2 linked regions of the Mariniflexile sp. TRM1-10 genome follow. The protein of the gene in region 1 interacts with the protein of each later gene in a pairwise test. Links are inferred from orthologs where the notes say so. Each region holds a gene or a part of one and is shown on either strand. Other genes may lie near its edges. The genes, in order: CJ739_RS07950 and def.

Region 1 (3,290 bases):
AATGAAACTTCAGCAGTAAAAATAAAATCCATTTTTTCACATTTAGCAGCTAGCGAAGACTTAAACGAAAGGGATTTCACCATAAATCAAATAGAAACATTTAAAAATATAGCAAAAACGCTTATTAATGCTATTGGCTACAAACCATTGCTTCATATTTGTAATACTTCTGGCATTTTAAATTATCCAGAAGGCCATTTTGATATGGTTAGAAGTGGTATTGGAATGTATGGCTTTGGAAATTCGGAAAAAGAAAACAAAAATTTTAAACCTATTGGTACTTTAAAAACGATTATTTCCCAAATCCATGCTATTGAAAAAGGCGCATCTATAGGCTATAATCGTACTTTTAAAACCGACAGATTTTTAAGATCGGCAACGCTGCCTATTGGACACGCTGATGGCATTGGCAGACAATACGGTAAAGGTAAAGGATATGTAATAATCAATCATCAAAAGGCTTATATTCTAGGAAATGTATGCATGGATATGATCATGGTTGATGTAACAAACATTGATTGCAAAGAAGGCGACGAGGTGATCGTTTTTGGTCCCAATACTACCGCCGAAAATTTAGCCGAAACTGCTGGGACTATTTCATACGAACTTATAACAGCTATTTCGCAAAGAGTAAAACGGGTTTTCTTGAAATAAAAAATATAAAATTATCATTCTTTTATTTATTTTAGTGATTTACTAACCAATAAACTTATAATTTATGTTAAAAGAGTTTAAAGATTTTGCAATGAAAGGCAACCTTGTAGACATTGCGGTTGCTTTTGTAATGGGTGCTGCCTTTAATAAAGTTGTCACTTCATTTACTGCTGGAATTGTATCACCATTAATTGGGTTGATTTTTAATTCTGACTTTAACGATTTAAAATATGTTATTACACCAGGAGTTGCCGATGAAGCGGGTACTGTAACTGGTGAAATTGCTGTACTTTATGGAAGTTTCCTAACAAGTTTAATTGACTTTATCATTGTTGCATTCGTTATGTTTATGATTATAAAAGCGATTAGTAAAATGAAGAAAAAAGAAGAGGAAGCTCCAGCACCACCAGCAGGACCAACACAAGAAGAATTGCTTATTCAAATCAGAGATTTGCTTAAAAAATAACAAAGTGTTAAATATATAACAACGTGTTATTTGTTGTTAAAAAGCTCTCGTTTTTAGAAAACAAGGGCTTTTTTTTGATCCTAAAATATAATTATTACTTAGTTTTGCCTCGTAAATTTTATTGAATCTTTAAATCAAATTAAAATGAAAGTAGCTGTAGTTGGCGCCACTGGAATGGTTGGTGAAGTGATGCTAAAAGTTCTTGCTGAACGCAATTTCCCAATAACTGAATTGCTTTTGGTAGCATCTGAACGTTCTGTTGGAAAAAAATTAACATATAAAAATAAAGAATACACCGTCATTGGTTTAGCCGATGCTGTGGCTGCAAAACCGCAAATCGCTATTTTTTCGGCAGGAGGGGACACATCGTTGGAATGGGCACCTAAGTTTGCTGAAGTTGGTACCACTGTAATTGATAACTCTTCGGCTTGGAGAATGGACCCTACTAAAAAATTGGTAGTCCCAGAAATCAATGCACACGAGCTAACTAAAGACGATAAAATTATAGCAAATCCTAACTGCTCGACCATTCAAATGGTGTTAGCATTATCGCAACTTCATAAAAAATATAAAATGAAACGCGTGGTGGTTTCAACTTACCAATCGGTTTCAGGAACTGGTGTTAAAGCGGTTAAGCAATTAGAAAACGAAATGGCAGGTATTGAAGGTGATATGGCTTATCCTTACCCAATTAACAGAAACGTACTGCCTCACTGTGATACATTTTTAGAAAATGGCTATACTAAAGAAGAAATGAAATTGGCCAGAGAGCCTCAAAAAATATTTAATGACAAAACATTTTCTGTAACAGCTACCGCAGTGCGTGTTCCTACTGCTGGAGGGCATTCAGAATCTGTAAACGTGCAGTTTGAAAACGATTTTGATTTAGCTGATGTTAGACAAATAATCAGCAATACTCCTGGTGTTGTTTTACAAGATAATACAGCAACCAATACCTATCCTATGCCCATATTAGCGCATGATAAAGATGAGGTATTTGTGGGGCGTTTACGTAGAGACGAATCCCAACCAAACACACTAAATATGTGGATTGTTGCCGATAACTTACGTAAAGGGGCTGCTACCAATGCCATTCAAATTGGAGAGTATTTAATAGCAAACAACTTAGTATAATTTTCAATAGGATTCTATATCTTATTGAGACTAAAAAGCATAGTTCTATGTCAGACTGAGCTTGTCGAAGGCCTTTATTGCCTCTTCTTTCGATAGCTTCGACAGGCTCAGCTTGACAGGCTATTTTAACTTACTGATAATCAATATCGGTTTCGACAAGCTCAACCTGACAAATTAAATTTAAAGGACTTTTTAGAAGACAGCTTTTTTTATAATCAATCGTTTTGTTTAATAAAATAGAGTTCCTTATTTGTTGAAGCTATTCTCATGATAGTTTGAAAAATATACTCACAAACCATTTTCTCACCTTCTAAATTTATTAGCTCTAAAGTATCCTCAGGCGTATGGTATTGCGGATGCCCGCCTGTATGCATTCCCATTACTGAAATTCCTTTTTTATAAAACGACACATGATCAGAACCCCCTACCGATCCTGCATGGACCACCGGGTTCAAACCTAAACTTTTTCCTAAATGGGTCATAAAATCTACGCCTCCTGGAAACGTTCCCGCGCCTCCCATATACACCTGCTTTTCTTCATTAAGTCGACCCACCATATCCATATTAATCATAAGCTTCATCTGTTCCAAAGGCACGATAGGGTGTTCAACAAAATATTCACTTCCCAACAGTCCTTGCTCTTCAGCTCCAAAAGCAATAAATATAATACTGCGTTTTAATTCTAATTTGTACCCCACTAACTTTTCTGCTATTTCCAATAAAGCTGCAGTGCCACTAGCATTATCATCGGCTCCAAAATGAATGGTGTGTTTTTTATCCGATTTTGAAGAAGGACCACCCAAACCTAAATGATCATAATGTGCCCCTAAAATAATATATTCATTTTTTAAAATGGCATCATTACCTTCAATAAAACCTATAACATTCCAAGTAGATACCAATGGTTTTTCCGCTACACCTTCTTCTGCCCTTAATCTGGCTTTAAAATGTTGCTTATATCCTCCTTTAAAAGATTCAATTCCCGATTTTTTAAAATCTTTCTCCAAATATTTCACAACACGCTTATTAGTTTTGC
Region 2 (3,172 bases), 1.5 Mb from region 1 along the record:
TATTAATTTTCTTATTAGCTTTTTCTTTTGGAAATGCACAAAGCACTACCGAAGTTGTAAAAGTTGAAACTAATAATACTGTTTCTGTTTCTGAAAATGACAAACAAGTTACTGTTGAAAACACAGTTAGCACTGTTAATGTAAACGAAGCTATTTTAATCGATGCTTCTGAAGTAAAAGAATCTATCGCTCGTAGCAGTAGTGATATTAGACTTTATTTTAACCGTTTAAGAAATATAGATAACTTAAATTTGTTATTTCCTAAAATCAATAAAGAAGTAAAAGCTTAAACCAAACAAGAGTTCATATTCAAATATTTAATAAGGTTAAATTATAAAAAGGCTTTCTTTAAAAAGAGGGCCTTTTTGCTTTCATACCAATTATTACGGTAAATTCAAATAGTAAATGGTATTATTGCTTTATTTTTGCCTTAAAGAAATGATATGGCTCGCATTTTAGCAATCGATTATGGTATGAAACGCACTGGTTTAGCAGTAACCGATGCGTTACAAATTATAGCTTCTGGGCTTACCACAGTTAACACCAACGAACTGCTTTCTTTTTTAAAGGATTATATAAGTAAAGAGCCTGTTGAATTATTTATAGTTGGTGAACCTAAACAAATGGATAATACGGCATCTGAAAGCGAAACGTTAATTGCCCCATTTTTGAAGAAATTAGAACAGCAATTTCCCAATATACCCATACAACGTATTGATGAACGCTTTACATCTAAAATGGCGTTTCAAACGATGATTGATAGCGGCTTGAAAAAAAATCAACGAAAAAATAAAGCGTTGGTTGACGAAATCAGTGCCACACTTATTCTGCAAAGCTATTTGTATTCTAAGTAATTAGGATTTTAGACATGTTGGATTGTTACTACTACTTCTCTTGGTTCAAAGTACACAATTCATAATTCATGATCCTATTTTCTATTCTCTATTTTCTCTTGGTTCTTGATTCTTTTCTCTATTTCCTGTTTTTCAAAAGAATTTATTACTTATTAATACAACCAATAAATTATAAGTATTGTATTTTTGCAGATAATAACAGAAATTATAACCATGATTTTACCCATTGTAGCCTATGGCGACCCTGTTTTGAAAAAGGTAGGAGTTGATATAAATAAAGAATATCCAAATCTGGATATTCTACTAGAGAACATGTTCGAAACCATGTACAATGCTAATGGCGTTGGTTTAGCGGCACCTCAAATAGGATTGGCCATTCGATTGTTTATTGTGGATACCACGCCCTTTTCAGATGATGAAGAATTGACCGAAGAAGAACAAAAAGCACTAGACGGATTTAAACGCGTCTTTATTAATGCCAAAATTATAAAAGAAGAAGGTGATGAGTGGGCATTCAATGAAGGCTGTTTAAGCATTCCAGACGTTCGAGAAGATGTTTTTAGAAAACCAAAAGTAACTATTGAATATCTTGATGAAAACTTTAAACCGCGTACCGAAGTTTTTGATGGATTAATTGCTAGGGTTATTCAACACGAATATGACCACATTGAAGGCGTGCTGTTTACAGATAAACTATCAAGTTTAAAAAAACGTTTAATAAAAGGAAGACTTGTCAACATATCTAAAGGAAAGATAGATGTAGAATATCGCATGCGTTTTCCAGACCAAAAAAAGAAACGATAATATTTGCAAGACATCAATAAACAGTTGATATTTGCTTTTTTCAAAAAATAATTTATGAGTTTAGAAAAAGTTTTAGCTATAGCAGGGAAGCCCGGATTGTACAAATTAATTGCACAAACTCGTGGTGGTTTTGTAGCAGAGTCTTTAATTGATAAAAAACGTTTGTCGGTTAATGTGCAGCAAAATGTAAGCGTTTTAAGTGAAATAGCAATTTATACTTTAAGTGAAGAAGTGCCTTTAAAGGAAGTGTTTAAAAACATTAAGAAAAAGGAAGATGGCGGACAAACTTCGGTTAAAGCTAAAGATAGTAAAGATGTGCTAGAAGAATACTTTTTTGAAGTGTTGCCAGATTACGATGAAGACCGCGTATATGTTAGCGATATTAAAAAGGTAATCCAATGGTATAACTTATTACAGGAACACAATATGTTGGATTTAGAAGAAGATTCTAAAGCTAAAAAAGAAACAGTTAAAGACGAAGAAGAATAAAAAAACTTTCTTTGTTTTTTGTTAGATATCAGGCATAGTTTCGACATAGGAATTATGCCTTTTTTAATTGATAATTATGAATATTCCCAAACCAAAAATTAAGCACATTGTTTTTTTACTTGTTATAGCGGTTTTAATAATACCCCAAACAAGAAAACCCATTCAAGTTTTGTTACATAAAGCGATCTCATTTATTAGACCAGTAAGTGTAAATGAAGAAAAACTAACTAAAATCCCGAATTATAATTGGAAATTAATAGATAAAGACAAAGCAATTTTTAATTTTGAAGACACCAAAGGAAAGGTTGTTTTGATTAATTTTTGGGCAACTTGGTGTCCGCCATGTATTGCCGAAATGCCAAGTATGCAAGCGCTTTATAATGATTATAGTGATAAGATAGTGTTCCTTTTTGTTACTAACGACTGGTTTAGTAAGGTTGATCCGTTTTTAGAAAAAAACAATTATACCTTTAAAGTGTATAGGCCCGCAGAAGCATATCCTGATTTTTTCAATATTCCAACCATTCCAAGAACATTTTTAATAGACAAGGAAGGGAATGTTGTAATTGATGAAAATGGGGCTGTCAACTGGAACAGTAGTAAAATAAGAACCACGATTGATGATTTATTAAAATAGAAGTGATTTAAACTTTTTCGATTGAAGCAGGACGGAGCGTGAAAAAATAACCCAGTAGGTTATTTTAGCGAACGGGCCAGCCAGCGCAATGGCAATTTTGTCCAATCGAAGCCTTTTTAGAATTAGGGTCGAGCGTAAAGAAAAGGTTTAGTAAATCTTTTTAGCGAAGGAGCCAGCTTGTCGCGTTGGAAAAGCTACGGAAAGAAAAAAGACAGGACAGAACGTTAAGAAACCGTAAGGTTCACGAACACGTATTTTTCAAATAATTAAGTGTCGTGAGTAAACAGTCCTGTGGTCTGTTTTAGTGAAATCGAAGATTCGGCATAGCCAATGGGCCGGGAGGCGCCTAGAGCAAAAAAGGGCGATTTTTTAGCCAATTGGAAAAAGT

Evidence for each region.
Region 2: the proteins of CJ739_RS07950 (region 1) and def interact in binary tests that used the Escherichia coli proteins (3 or more experiments, as listed by UniProt). The link is inferred for Mariniflexile sp. TRM1-10 from one-to-one orthologs.

Annotation. Positions count from the first base shown.
Region 1 is NZ_CP022985.1:1,846,496-1,849,785, reverse strand. The notes cover bases 309-3,259. They hold CJ739_RS07950 (aspartate-semialdehyde dehydrogenase), read left to right. Parts: upstream 309-1,264; coding sequence 1,265-2,254; downstream 2,255-3,259. Other genes in these bases: CJ739_RS07945 (M28 family metallopeptidase), read right to left, coding at 2,470-3,259; mscL (large conductance mechanosensitive channel protein MscL), read left to right, coding at 719-1,120; alr (alanine racemase), read left to right, coding at 309-654. Also shown: more of alr, read left to right, coding at 1-308; more of CJ739_RS07945, read right to left, coding at 3,260-3,290.
Region 2 is NZ_CP022985.1:3,318,835-3,322,006, forward strand. What follows is about bases 30-2,862. They hold def (peptide deformylase), read left to right. Parts: upstream 30-1,067; coding sequence 1,068-1,658; downstream 1,659-2,862. Other genes in these bases: CJ739_RS14025 (hypothetical protein), read left to right, coding at 30-290; ruvX (Holliday junction resolvase RuvX), read left to right, coding at 444-854; CJ739_RS14040 (DUF5606 family protein), read left to right, coding at 1,713-2,147; CJ739_RS14045 (TlpA family protein disulfide reductase), read left to right, coding at 2,224-2,784. In the rest of the region: more of CJ739_RS14025, read left to right, coding at 1-29. UniProt on the Escherichia coli protein: Removes the formyl group from the N-terminal Met of newly synthesized proteins. Requires at least a dipeptide for an efficient rate of reaction. N-terminal L-methionine is a prerequisite for activity but the enzyme has broad specificity at other positions.